Regions from separate parts of the Vreelandella sp. 21 genome, predicted to be linked through region 3. Evidence: predicted binding sites of a transcription regulator. Region 3 holds the regulator's gene; each other region holds the start of a gene.
The links. The regulator FNR, encoded in region 3, switches genes on or off when oxygen is low (the NO sensors DNR and NnrR bind a similar motif). The targets are predictions, from matches to a motif close to TTGATNTANATCAA.
Positions count from the first base shown of each region.

Region 1: the regulator FNR is predicted to act here: its motif matches at 1,180-1,193, upstream of yegQ (tRNA 5-hydroxyuridine modification protein YegQ).
Region 2: the regulator FNR is predicted to act here: its motif matches at 1,328-1,341, upstream of ACN06F_RS04515 (YfcC family protein).
Region 4: the regulator FNR is predicted to act here: its motif matches at 2,068-2,081, upstream of dsrO (sulfate reduction electron transfer complex DsrMKJOP subunit DsrO).

Region 1 is NZ_CP194673.1:216,109-219,619, forward strand. It holds gene ACN06F_RS01040 (serine hydrolase) at 1-144, shown strand, start outside; gene ACN06F_RS01045 (DMT family transporter) at 248-1,123, shown strand; gene yegQ (tRNA 5-hydroxyuridine modification protein YegQ) at 1,295-2,665, shown strand; gene ACN06F_RS01055 (DODA-type extradiol aromatic ring-opening family dioxygenase) at 2,658-3,395, opposite strand; gene ACN06F_RS01060 (DoxX family protein) at 3,467-3,511, opposite strand, start outside.
Region 2 is NZ_CP194673.1:982,031-985,541, forward strand. It holds gene ACN06F_RS04510 (DASS family sodium-coupled anion symporter) at 1-1,062, opposite strand, end outside; gene ACN06F_RS04515 (YfcC family protein) at 1,474-2,913, shown strand; gene arcA (arginine deiminase) at 3,017-3,511, shown strand, end outside.
Region 3 is NZ_CP194673.1:3,124,951-3,128,461, forward strand. It holds gene hemN (oxygen-independent coproporphyrinogen III oxidase) at 126-1,553, shown strand; gene fnr (fumarate/nitrate reduction transcriptional regulator Fnr) at 1,612-2,364, shown strand; gene ttcA (tRNA 2-thiocytidine(32) synthetase TtcA) at 2,351-3,316, opposite strand; gene ACN06F_RS14425 (DNA polymerase III subunit epsilon) at 3,383-3,511, opposite strand, start outside.
Region 4 is NZ_CP194673.1:2,759,090-2,762,600, reverse strand. It holds gene ACN06F_RS12740 (molybdopterin dinucleotide binding domain-containing protein) at 1-9, opposite strand, end outside; gene nrfD (NrfD/PsrC family molybdoenzyme membrane anchor subunit) at 2-1,189, opposite strand; gene dsrO (sulfate reduction electron transfer complex DsrMKJOP subunit DsrO) at 1,173-1,964, opposite strand; gene ACN06F_RS12725 (XRE family transcriptional regulator) at 2,221-2,493, opposite strand; gene purE (5-(carboxyamino)imidazole ribonucleotide mutase) at 2,712-3,224, shown strand; gene ACN06F_RS12715 (5-(carboxyamino)imidazole ribonucleotide synthase) at 3,237-3,511, shown strand, end outside.

The DNA.
Region 1 (3,511 bases), 1.1 Mb from region 3:
CGGGTTGCTATCGATACTTTAGCTGGTCAAACGCCGGTATTCCGCGCCAGGGTTGTCGCCTTGGACGAAGCACGCGCCAGACGCGCTTGTAGAACGCTCCAGGCGCAGGGGATGGAGTGCATGGTGGTCAACGCAAGTTTGTAAAGCCACGTTAGATCCGCAGCCCCGTCAGTGACACATTGGCGGGGTTTTTTATTAGTTGTTAATCCCGGCTGATAAAGTGTCCAAAGGGCAAAAGGAGAGCGTCGTGACAACGTCGTTAAAAGGTATCCTGTGCATGTGCTTAGGAGTTCTGTTCTTAGCGCTCGGTGATGCGGTATCGAAGTGGCTAGGCGAGGTCCATTCGCCGCTACAGATTATTTTCTTTCGTACGCTCGTGTCATTACCGCTCATTGCCCTGTTGGCGCATTTTGCAGGCGGATTGCGCAAGTTGCATACCAAGCGCCCCCGTGTACACCTTCTCAGAGGATTGATTTATACCGCCACGATGGTGTGTTTTGTCTGGGGGCTAACCCTGCTGCCACTCGCAGAGGCCACGGCAATCGCTTTTGTGGCGCCCTTGTTTGTAACGCTGCTTTCAGTGCCGTTGCTTGGCGAGCGAATCGATCCACCCGTATTAATAGCGTCGTTAGTTGGCTTTGCTGGCGTGCTGATTGTGGTTCGCCCCGGCGGTGATGCGTTCCAGCTCGGCACGCTAACCCTCTTGGGAGCGGCTTTCTTTTATGCACTGATGATGATCACTGCGCGGCGCTATGGTGCTCGGGAGCACCTGTGGGCAATGGTGTTCTACATGACGTTAGTGCCCTTTATCGTCACTGCTCTGAGTTTGCCCTGGGTTTGGCAAACCCCAGAGCCCTGGCACTGGCTTGGCTTTTTGGTCTCGGGTGTTTTGGGTATTGGCGCGACCGCGTTTATTACCCTGGCATTCCGCTTTGCCCCCGCCGCGATTGCTGCTCCATTTGATTACACCGCAATGCTGTGGGCGGTGCTGCTTGGCTGGTGGTTCTGGGGAGAGCTGCCAGATCTGTGGGTATGGGTGGGCAGTGTGCTGATTATGGGCAGCGGATTAGCAATTGCTTACCATGACCGCCGTACGACGCTGAAACCCCGCCCAACGGCGTAAAACGCGGCTGTTATTCATCGTCATATGTGTCAAAAGAGGCTTGTGGTCGTTACTTTTTGATCTGGGTCAGCAAAGTAGATAGCTGAGCAAGACAGGCTGTTTGAGCTGGTTATAATCCGGCTCTTTCATCACTGCGCACGCGCGCCATCGTCCTGATAACGGTGACTGTCTATGCAAGCTCCCGAATTACTCTCGCCTGCCGGTACCTTTAAAAATATGCGTTACGCGTTTGCTTATGGGGCAGATGCCGTTTATGCAGGTCAGCCGCGCTACTCTCTCCGGGTGCGTAACAACGATTTTAAAATCGATAATTTGCATCGTGGTATTGAGTACGCACATGCGCGAGGTAAGAAATTCTATGTTGCTTCCAACATTGCTCCGCACAACAGCAAGCTGACAACGTACCTACGGGATATGGAGCCTGTCATTGAGGCCGGTCCCGATGCGTTGATCATGTCAGACCCGGGCCTGATTATGATGGTTCGCGATCGCTGGCCAGATCAAGAGATCCACCTGTCGGTGCAGTCCAATGTCGTCAATTGGGCCGCCGCTCAATTCTGGCAGCGCCAAGGTATTCGCCGCATTATTTTGTCGCGGGAACTATCCCTTGAAGAGATTGGCGAAATACGCGCAGAGTGCCCAGGCTTAGAGATCGAAACCTTCGTTCATGGTGCGCTATGTATTGCCTACTCAGGACGCTGCCTGCTGTCTGGCTATTTTAATCACCGCGACCCCAACCAAGGCACCTGCACGAATGCCTGTCGTTGGAAATATAACACCATAGCAGCCACTCAAGATGATACGGGTGACCTGTTGCCAGCTCAGCACGTCGCTGAAACGGCGGTGGCCGACCAGGACGAGCTCTCAGCGCTGATCGAGGATGTCACTCGCCCTGGCAAGCTGATGCCTGTGTATGAAGATGAGCATGGCACCTACATTATGAATTCCAAGGATTTGCGTGCAGTACAGCACGTGGCGCGACTGACAGAAATGGGAGTAGCATCGCTTAAGATCGAAGGGCGGACAAAGTCTCATTACTACGTCGCACGGACCGCACAGGTTTACCGCCGCGCCATCGATGATGCCGTTGCTGGCCGCCCCTTTAATATGGGATTAATGGATGAGCTGGAGAACTTAGCGAACAGAGGGTATACCGAAGGCTTCTATCGCCGCCATGTTCACGATGAATTTCAAAGTTATCAGCAGGGTAGCTCCATCGGTGTGCACCAACAGTTTGTCGGTGAAGTGCTGGGCTACGATCCTGTTCGTGGCTGGTTAGACATCGAGGTTAAAAACCGCTTCGAAGTGGGGGATAGCATGGAACTCATGTTGCCAGGTGGCAATCACCGCTTCGTGCTTGAACACATGGAGAACGTTCGCGGCGAAGCCCAGCGCGCTGCACCTGGCTCAGGGCACCGAGTTCGCCTCCCCGTGCCAGGTGTTAGCATTAGCCCGGAGCAGAGTGAATTTGCGCTTTTAATGCGCGATCTTGATCCACCCCGAAAAGCTCAATTTGTATCGTTAGGCACTGCTATTAGCTAAACGCGTAGACATCCATCGCCAGTACGCCATGTTCCACGCTGTGGTGTAACTGAGTTCCATCTCCGCCTGCCCCCATGGCCACCAGTAAGGGCTGGAAGTGTTCTGGGGTCGGGTGGTTTTCCAGCGCTTTTGGAGCACGCTCCCAGTGAAGTAATGCCTGGCGATCATTGTCTTCAATATGTTCGCTAACCCACTGGGCAAACTCATCTACCCAGGCGGGGGCGGGGCTGTCCTGAGGCAGGGTTTCATATAAGTTATGGGTTAGGCTGCCCGAGCCAATAATCAGAACCCCTTCTTTTCGCAATGCCGATAGGCGCTCGCCGAGCGTGACTAGCGCGTCATTTTCCCAGCGCACAGGTAGCGACAGGGAAACGACCGGTACATTGGCCTCTGGAAACATCAGCGAAAGTGGTACCCAGGCGCCGTGATCAAGGCCGCGCTCAACGCGCTCAGCACCCAATAATACTGCAATTTGTTCCGCCAATTCAGGGTTGCCAGGGGCCGGATACTGGCACTCAAAAAGGGCTTGTGGAAACCCGCCAAAATCATGAATCGTTTCTGGTTGTGCGCTAGTACTGACCTTGAGCGTGAGGCTCTCCCAGTGGGCTGATACGACGACCACCGCGCGAGGGGAGAGGCGTTTTCCCAGCTCGCGTAGGAAAGCGTGGGCCGGCGTTTTATTCAGCGCCAACATGGGGGAACCATGGGAAATAAACAGGCTGGGTAGCATTTTAGTACCTCCGTTAGCCTATAGCGGGCTAATGATGCCCGCACAAGCCGAAGCCAATGCGGGCAGAGCGGTTAAGCGAATTTGCGGCTGACAACAGCGCTACCGCCACCTAGGCC
Region 2 (3,511 bases), 1.9 Mb from region 3:
GTTAAGTTGGCTAGCCATCATAATAAGAGCACCAAACCATAGCAGCGTATCCCAGGCATTTTTTTCTTTCAGCACATCTTCCCAGGTTAAAACCCCTGTTAGCAGGAGTAGCGATAAGCCAATAAACGCAGACGTGGTGGTGTTAAGCGTGACCGCATCCCCCAGGAAAATCGCTGGGATATCCGCCCAAAGCAAAAGCAGCACTAAGAAAACGAGCAACATGATGCCTTCGTTTCGGCTTAGCTTTCCTAGTTCGGCAAGTTTGTCTCTCGCCAACTGGGTGGCATTCGGGGTTTCTTTAATTTCCGGTGGGTAAAGCAAGTACAGAATGTACGGCATCGCCAGGATGGCGACTAAGCCCGGCAGCAGCATGGCGACCGCCCAGGTTAACCAGCTCAGCTGTATTTCTGCTCCAGTGGCGGACGAGATAAGTTGAACGGTTAATGGGTTAGGGGCGGTGGCGGTGATGAACATAGCCGAGGTGATGGGGTTGCTGTGGTAATTAACCAGCGCTAGATATTTGCCGATTTTACCAGACGTATTGTCTTCAGGATGTGAGTCAAAGCTGTGAGCGATAGAGCGCATAATAGGGTGAATGATACCGCCACCTCGCGCCGTATTGCTTGGGGTAACTGGCGCAATTGTTAGCTCTGAAAAGGCAAGGCCATAGCCGATCCCCAGCGTGCGTTTGCCAAAAATCGAGATGAAGTAGTAGCCAATACGTGCGCCTAGGCCAGTTTTAATCAACCCGCGTGAAATCATAATCGCAATGGCAATTAACCAAATAAGTGGGTTGGCATAACTGCTTAAGGCGACATTGATGGCCTCGCCTGGCGTGTCGCCGGTAACACCACTTGCCGCGACAATAGAAATCGCAATCACAGAGATCGCGCCAATGGGCATGGCTTTGCCGATGATAGCGACAATAGTGCCGACAAATATTGCCAGCATGAGCCAAGCGTTTGGCGTCAGCCCTTCTGGCAAAGGAATCACCAGCCAAATCAATAGAGTGGTGGCCACAGCGATTGCGGTCGACCAGGGTTTGAAAGGTAGTGTCGACATAATGGGTACCTATAGATTAAAAAAAAGCTCTTTAACTCTTGATTTAGTTTATATTTTTTGACGCTAGATAACTTGCGCTACGTCAATTGTTGGCTCAATAGAGATGATTTTATAGTGTAGTTGTTTTTTATGTGACGATCTGTAAGTCATCTAATTTAAAAGCTTTATTTTTGTTTTTCTATAATCGGATTGCTGCTGCAGATGTATTTTTAAAAATGAATAGCTAATGGTTTATTTAGGTCTGTTTTAATTATTTTTTATTTTTTTGATGCTTGTCAGTTTTTTATTTAAATGTTGGCCTATAGTTAGCGTCATGGAAGGTTAAGTACTGGTGGTTATATGCCGTAATAAGTGCCTGCTATTTAGCCTGAAAAAATGCATAGCATGGTGATTTATTAGAGGTGGAGAGCAATGGATAACGCACAAACGAATGATAATAAAGAAGTAAAACGCTTTCGTTTTCCCACGGCTTTTACCATTTTATTTAGTCTGACTATCCTCGCTGCGGTGATGACGTGGTTCGTTCCGGCGGGGCAGTATGAGCGGGAGTTTGACGAATCTCTGGGGCGAGAAGTTACCGTGGTGGGCAGCTATCAAGAGGTAGCGCCTAATCCACAAAATGCCTGGGATGTGTTGATGGCCCCAATAGCAGGGCTTTATGACCCTGCGACCAATGTGGCCAATGCAATTGATGTGGCGCTTTTTGTACTGATTATTGGCGGTTTTATTGGTGTTGTGACGGCGACCGGAGCGATTGATGCCGGTATTGGGCGAGCCATGAAACGCATGGTAGGGCATGAGAAATGGATAATCCCACTGCTAATGGGGCTATTCGCCCTCGGTGGCTCTACCTATGGAATGGCCGAGGAAACGCTGGCCTTCTACATGCTGCTAATTCCCATCATCATTGCCGCTGGCTATGACTCGGTAACGGCCGTTGCCATTATCCTGCTAGGAGCAGGGGTGGGGGTGCTGGGTTCAACAGTCAATGCTTTCGCGACGGTCATTGCTTCTGATGCTGCCGGTATCCCTTTCACCGAAGGTCTTGTCCTGAGGCTGGTGATTCTTGCGCTGTGTTTCGTGGCGACGGTTCTGTATGTGATGCGCTATGCAGCTCGTGTTCGCCGCAGTCATGATGCTTCCATTATCAGTGATCAGTATGAGGCGGATCGCAAGTATTTTCTGAGCCAGCGCGATGAGGAAACGCTGCCGTTTACCCGTACTCGTAAGCTAGTGCTCATGCTGTTTGCATGCACCTTCATCATTATGGTGTGGGGCGTGCTGGCGGCCGATTGGTGGATGGGCGAAATGACGGCGCTATTTCTGGCATCCAGCCTGGTGGTCGGTGTTGTTTCCCGGTTGGGTGAGGTGCGCTTTGTCGACTCCTTTGTAGGCGGCGCCAAGGAGCTATTAGGTGTCGCGCTGATTATCGGCTTGGCCAGAGGGATCGTCGTCATTATGGATGCCGGCCTTGTTACCGATACGCTACTGCATTGGTCTGAAGAGCGGGTGAGTGGTCTTTCCAGCATCGCCTTTATAAACGTGATGTATTGGTTACAGGTGATGATGTCGTTTTTTGTCCCCTCTTCATCAGGGTTGGCGGTGATGAGTATGCCTGTTCTAGCTCCGATGGCGGACTTCGCTGGAGTGGGGCGAGATTTGGTGGTGACCGCTTATCAATCGGCGAACGGATTAGTGAACCTGATCAACCCGACCTTTGCCGTGGTCATGGGGGCGTTGGCGATTGGGCGTGTGCCCTATGAACGCTGGCTGCGATTCATGTGGCCGCTGCTGTTGATTCTGACGGTGATCATTCTTACCTGCCTGAGTCTGGCAGCTCTTATAGGCTGAGGTTCGTCGGCAGTACTTCAACTTTGTATTGGTCGTGGCCACAAGCCGCTAAGCCAATGATGAAACGATACGTGCCTACTGGCATGCGACAAGGAGAAACGCAATGTCTACCAATGCCTCAACGCTTGGCGTTCATTCCGAAGCAGGCAAATTACGTAAGGTAATGGTCTGCTCGCCAGGGTTGGCCCATCAGCGCCTAACGCCGAGTAATTGTGATGATTTGTTGTTCGACGACGTACTGTGGGTAAGCCAAGCCAAGCGTGATCACTTCGATTTTGTGACCAAAATGCGTGAACGTGGCGTGGAAGTGCTGGAAATGCACAACCTGCTGACGGACACCCTCAACATTCCTGAGGCGCGCAGTTGGCTCCTGGATCGTAAGATTACTGCGAATCAAGTGGGGTTAGGGCTACAGGATGAAGTGCGTGCCTGGCTTGATGAGATGGAGCCGCGCCGACTTGCTGAGTTTCTTATCGGCGGGATATCAGGCAATGATATGGCGGGGTCCCAGGGAGGTGAAATCCTCAAAATGTTTCGCGATTACCTGGGCCATTCAAGCTTTATTCTGCCGCCACTACCGAATACTCAGTTCACCCGT
Region 3 (3,511 bases):
GACCCTCCTATAGTTTGATATAGCTCAACGCATTCCAAGTGACACCGACGTAGCATGCCGAGAGAACACTGAGCGACGGCGCTCAGTCACTCCTTTTGTTTACTTCTCACTTCGGAGCGCTCGCCATGCCCGTTCATGCCACTGCTGCCTTCTCACCTACCAACACTGATGTGTCTGGGGCTAATGCCTGGAATGAAACGCTGCTGCGTCGCTATGACAAAAGTGGCCCACGTTACACGTCCTACCCGACAGCTCTAGCGTTTCATGAGCAGTTTAGTGCCGATGACTTTACTCAGGCGCTAGCGCGCAGTAACGAGAGCCACCGCCCGCTATCACTGTATGTACATGTACCCTTTTGTCGAAAAATTTGCTTCTACTGCGCTTGCAATAAAATCGCAACGAAGAATACCGCCCTTGCAGAACCTTACCTTTCTCGGCTAGATCGAGAAATGGTGCTCACTGCCCGCCATTTAGACACTTCACGCCCGGTGCAACAGTTACACTGGGGTGGTGGTACGCCCACATTTCTAACCTTGGCACAGATGGGGGACCTAATTGACCGCCTAGATGCCCGTTTTGGTTTATCTAGCTCAGCCGATCGCGATTACGCTATTGAAATAGATCCTCGTGAAGCAGACGTATTTACGTTGCGCCATCTACAGTCTCTCGGCTTTAATCGACTAAGCCTTGGTGTACAGGATTTAAATCCGCAGGTACAAAAAGCCATCAACCGAGTACAACCCCGGGTACTCACCGAAACGTTGATGGAAGAAGCACACCGTCTTGGTTTTCGCTCACTCAATCTTGATTTGATTTATGGACTGCCATTTCAAACCGAAAAAAGCTTTGCCGAGACGCTAAGTCAAGTCATCGAACTAAACCCGGCACGGCTGTCCGTATTTAATTATGCGCACATGCCCACCCGCTTTGCGCCACAGCGACGCATTAACGAAACGGATCTTCCCAGCGCTGATGAAAAGCTGGCTATTTTGCATACCACCATAGAAATGCTGACTAACGCAGGCTATGTGCATATTGGCATGGATCACTTTGCACGACCTGACGATAGTCTAGCGATTGCTCAGCGCAACGGCACACTGCAACGAAACTTTCAGGGCTACTCTAGCCATGCACAGTGCGATTTAGTTGGCTTAGGCGTATCCGCTATATCACGGGTTGACGACGTTTACGCACAAAACCCGACCCAGCTTAACCAATATGAAGCAGCCTTAGATCAAGGTAAGCTGGCAACCGTTAAAGGATTAAGGTTAAATAAGGACGACCTAATACGAAGAGACGTGATTGAACGGCTAATGTGCGACATGCATATTGATCTAGCGGCAGTTGGAAAGCGTTGGCACATCGATGCTAGTGACTATTTTTCCACCGCAATTGAGCAATTGAAGACAGCTGAGCAAGACGGCTTAATCACTCGCCATCAGCAAGTTATTAGCGCCACCCCCACTGGGCGGCTGCTGATTCGTCATTTAGCGATGGCCTTTGATGCTCGCCTAACTGACCAATCTACTCAGCGCTACTCTAAGATTGTATAAGCTTCTTGAGACGTCTTGCCTCTGGGCCTATGATGGCTAACGAGAAAGGGAGAATGATATGCCACACCCCGCCAGCCAACGACGCTCACTGCTGCAAGAGGCGCGCTGCCAGACCTGTAGCCTAAGCTCGCTGTGTCTACCGCTCGCCTTAGAGCTTGAGGACATGAGCCAGTTTGATGCCATCATTCGCCGCCGCGCACCGCTCAAAAAAGGCGAGCCCCTGTTTCGCCAGGGTGATCACTTCACCAGTGTGTATGCCGTCCGCTCAGGCAGCCTGAAACAGGTGACCAGCGAAGGGAACGGCAATGATCAGCTGACAAATTTCTACCTTCCCAGCGAACTAGTAGGATTGGACGGAATTGATGAAGAGCACTACCCCGGTAGCGTCATTGCACTGGAAACCACTACGGTGTGTGAAATCCCATTTGACCGTTTGGACCTGCTTTCCGAAGAACTGCCCGAACTACGTGGCCAGCTTTATCGGAGCATGAGCAAAGAATTGCGAGATGACCGGCGCATGATGCGCTTGCTATCCCGCAAGACGGCCGATCAACGACTAGCAAGCTTTTTAGTCACCCTTTCAGACCGTTTTCGCCGCCGTGGATACTCGCCTTATAGCTTCAGACTCTCCATGTCCCGCGCCGACATCGGCAATTACTTAGGCTTGGCGGTAGAAACGGTCAGCCGTATTCTTAGCCGCTTTCAACAGCAAGAGGTGGTGGCTGTTTCAGGGCGCGAGGTTAATATTTTAAATATGCGGCGCCTCATCACGCTAGCTGAAGAGGAAGAACAGTCGGCTAGTCCACGCTAAGCGCCTGAATACGCCCTTCCATCAACGCCGCTTGTTTGGCTTCAAGGCCAGCAAAGTCAAATAAACGGCGGTCTGCTAGCTGGGAAGGCGCTACATTGGTCACTGCTTTAAACATGCTTTCTAGACGTCCTGGGTGTTTTTTATCCCACTCAGCCAACATATCTTTGACGACTTGACGCTGGAGATTGGGCTGAGAGCCACATAAGTTGCAGGGAATAATCGGGAATTCCATTAGTCGAGAAAACTCTGCAATATCAGCCTCTTTGCAGTAGGCAAGAGGGCGAATGACAATATTCTTGCCATCGTCAGATAAAAGCTTGGGAGGCATTGCTTTCAAAGTGCCACCAAAGAACATGTTAAGAAATAACGTTTCTAAAATATCTTCACGATGATGCCCTAGGGCAATTTTCGTTGCCCCAATTTCCTCGGCAAACCCATAGAGAGAGCCACGTCTTAGTCGTGAGCAGAGCGCGCAGGTCGTTTTTCCTTCTGGGGTTTTCTCTTTCACCACCGAGTAGGTGTCACGCTCTAGAATGTGGTATTCAACCCCCACTTTATCTAGGTACTGGGGCAGCACATGCTCCGGGAAGCCTGGCTGTTTTTGATCCATATTGACGGCGACCAGAGAGAAGTTAACCGGCGCGTTGCGCTGCAGGTTAAGCAGTATCTCCAGCATCGTATAGCTATCTTTGCCGCCAGACAGGCACACCATCACCTTGTCACCTTCACCAATCATTTGATAATCAATGATGGCGTTGCCAACCTCTCGCCGTAAGCGCTTTTGTAGCTTATTAAATTCACGCTTTTGTTTAGCGGCGTGATGCTCGGATGGTGTCTGTGCGCTATTAACAGCAGGACTGTCAACAGAAACAGTATCAGGCGCTGCGGGGTCAAAATAGTCAGGTTGTAGCATGGTGTAGGCACTGCCGATGGTAGAAGAAGCAGCGGGCATTCTAACAAGACTCACCACGTCCACCCAAGATAAACCCGTGGATTCATCCCATGAGGGTAGTAACGACTACCCCTGCTGGGCGATCTCGCGCTGCAAACGCAGATATAAAAGCGCGCTTGCGGTTGCATCCCCAAGCACTCCCATCCATTGAAGAGCGGGGATTTGCCAACGAGCGAGCGCTTCGGTTAGGCGGCC
Region 4 (3,511 bases), 370 kb from region 3:
CTTAGCCATGACTAGGCGCTCCTTTGTTAGCAGTGAGTGGGGCGCGAGATGCAGCTTGGTCGTTGCCTGGTAGCTGACTGCCTTGTTGGGCCTGTCGCCATGGAATAAATAGCTCGATCAGTAAAATGGCCGCCAGCCACAGCCCGAAAGTGCCGACAATGCCTAAGATGCCGGAAGAGCCAGCAGGGATACCGTAGTGATGGAAACCTGCGCTGTTACGGGCTACATGTTGAACATCCATCAGCACTACCCAACGGAACATCCAGCCCATGTGGATTGCCACCAGGCCTAGCAACCATGCCCAGGCAAACAGTGCTGGCTGGCGCTGAGCCGAACGCGTTAACAGAAATACCACGCTGGCAAATAGCGCAACGCCGGTAAGGCCACCCCAAAGTGCGGTGCTGCGCCAAGAGGGGCTGAAACGGACAGATTCCAATGCCGCCGCCACTGAGCCAACGTGGGCATTCAAGCCATCTAACAACCAACTGAGCGCGATAAGCCCCGCTAGCGCACAGAAGGCTAGCAGGACATAGAGCATCTGCCGGGTGGCGTCGGGCGCGCAGATTCTACTCACGCGGTTGAGGACCAGTATTAACCCAGCGGCGGCAATAAATCCGCTCGCTACCAGCATGGGCGGTAGCCAAATTGTGTTCCATAAGGGGCGAGCTTTGACGATAGCTAACTCCGCTCCGGTGTAGAGCATAATGCCGCTTGAGAGCATCAGCGCGGCCAACCCCACCAGGGCCACCAGTGCTTTGGGTGTTGCACCACTGCCCATGCTCAGCCACTTGGCAATCAACCCGTTCAGCCCCGCTGCCTGTTGCCGAGCTTGCAGTGCGGGACGCCAAGCCAGCCAGGCGAAGCCTAAAACGCTGATCAGATACAGCGGCAGTACCACACTGCCAATCGACATCCACGAATGCGTATTGGCGTAGGCGTAGAAATGCCAAAAGCGCAGTGGCTGGTGTAGATCTGCCAATAAGGCCACCGGTGCGACTAACGTTGTGCTGACGCAGGCGATGAGCGCTAGACGTGCTGTAGGCAACCAGGATTGCTTGCCAAACACCAGTGCGGGTGCCGCCAGCCAAAGGCTCGCATAGGAGACCGCGATCATAAAAAAGTACTGAACTGCCCAGGGATACCAGGCGATGTCATAGCGTGGGGCGAGTAGTTCAATGGTGGAATTCATAGCCCATCTCCTGGCCGTGGGGGTCGAGCACTTCAAGCGCCACGGGTTCTGCCACGGGGCGCGTGGTGAAGCGCTCATCCATGCCGAGGTAGAACACCTGTGGGAACGTATTTTTTTCTGGCTGAAGCACCATGAGCGCGTCGCGGTGCTCGTTGATCAGACGGCTGATTTGGCTGTCTGGATTGCGCATATCGCCAATAATGCGGGCGCCGCCCACGCAGCTTTCAACGCAGGCAGGCAGTAGCCCTGCTTCTAAACGGTGGGCACAGAAGGTGCATTTGTCGGCAGTTTGAGTGCGCTCATTAATAAAGCGGGCATCGTAGGGGCAGGCATTGACGCAGTAAGCACAGCCGACACAGCGGTCGCTATCTACGACAACGATGCCATCTTGCTGTTGATAGGTCGCCTCAACGGGACAAACCGGCACACAGGGTGGATTTTCGCAGTGGTTGCATAGCCGCGGCAGCATAAACGTCGCCAGTTCACCACTTTCTTGGTGGTGCACTTCGTACTGAGAGACGGTGGTTCGAAATTGGCCAAGCGGTGCAGCATTCTCGATATGACACGACACCGTGCAGGCCTGGCAGCCGATGCATTGGCGAAGGTCGATTAGCATGCCGTAGCGTTTGCTAGGGTCGCCCTCGCGGCGGGCAGGCTGCTGATTAATGCCTGCTTGGGCAAGGCTGGCTGGGGCAAAGCTGGATAGCGGGACTAGCGCAGCGCCCGCGCTTAGTCGGGCCAACTGGCCTAGCAACGACCGACGAACGGCGTCCATAACGCCTCCTTAGCTGATTAAGATGTTGCTGATAGAAACAAGCAGTTGTTTCACAGCGAATGATCTGGATACGCTAAGGTTACGCCTTTGGTATTATAAAAAATTGATACGTGTCAATGGGTTAGCGAGGGTTTCTTAATGTTCCCTTAATCTTGAAACGCTAATTGGCTGTTTTAAAACAAAAACAGGCCTGCCCAGCGGGCAAGCCTGTTAGCAAACAAAAGGGATGAATGATTACGTTAGGTAGCAACTATTGCTATGGCGTCTCCAGCTCTAACGTGCGACGCAAGACATTGAGTTCATCAACATCTAGGTGCTCTAGCCTTCCGGCGAGCAGGTCGCTGATCTTTTGTACTGGAAGCCCAGCCCGGCGGGCTATTTCGCGGCTTCCCAGATCTGATACGGCGATCAGGCGGGTAATGATACGCATGAGGCGCGTACGTTTTTCTAAATCCCTGACATCGAGGTCAGGGCTGCTTCGCGGAGGATCTAGCGTTTCTGCGTGAGCAGTTGAGTATGCCGTACTCATGGGACTCCATCAGTCTGAAATGACAAACACACAATGCCGCCAAGTCGCGCGCTTTTCAATGCTACTTTGATTAAAATTTCGATCTATTTACAAACGCGCTCTAAGCGACTAGCTCTGGTAGACTATGCGCCTTCTAATTTCCTGGTGAGCCGCTTGCGGCACACGGCACATTAAACGCTTGATTGCTTTAGTAGGCCCTTTGGCCGAGGAGTTTTTGCATGTCAAACAGCGCACCCAAAGTGGGCGTGATCATGGGGTCAAAATCTGATTGGCCCGTCATGGAACACGCGGTGGCGATGTTAGAGCGGCTGGGCGTCCCTTATGAGACTCGCGTCGTCTCCGCTCATCGTACCCCTGACTTGTTGTTTGATTATGCTAAAAGCGCCGCTGAACGTGGCCTGCAAGTGATTGTGGCAGGAGCGGGCGGTGCCGCCCATTTGCCCGGCATGGTGGCTTCCCAAACGGCGTTGCCGGTTCTGGGCGTGCCAGTAGAATCCAAAGCGCTTAAAGGCTTGGATTCATTGCTTTCAATTGCGCAGATGCCTGGTGGAATCGCTGTTGGCACACTGGCGATTGGTAAAGCAGGGGCGACCAATGCAGGCCTGTTGGCAGCACAGATTGTCGGTTTGCAAGACACCAGCGTGCGTGAAGCGGTCGAGGCTTTCCGCGCTGAGCAAACTCAAATGGTGCTGGATAACCCAGACCCTCGCCCCGATGCGGAAGCGAAATAAGGAATCCCGGCCATGAATTCTGGTATCTCAAAGAACATCGGTGTGCTAGGTGCAGGCCAGCTTGGTCGCATGCTGGCATTGGCTGGCTACCCGCTAGGTAATCGCTTCACCTTTTTAGACACGACCGGCAACCCGAGTGCGGGCATTGGCGACGTGGTTATCGATCCCAACAACCAGCATTTGGCAGAATTTCTCGATAAGGTCGATGTAGTAACCTATGAATTTGAGCATCTGCCCGTAGCGCTGGTTGAGCAAATTGAGCAGCACAAGCCCGTTTACCCAGGAAG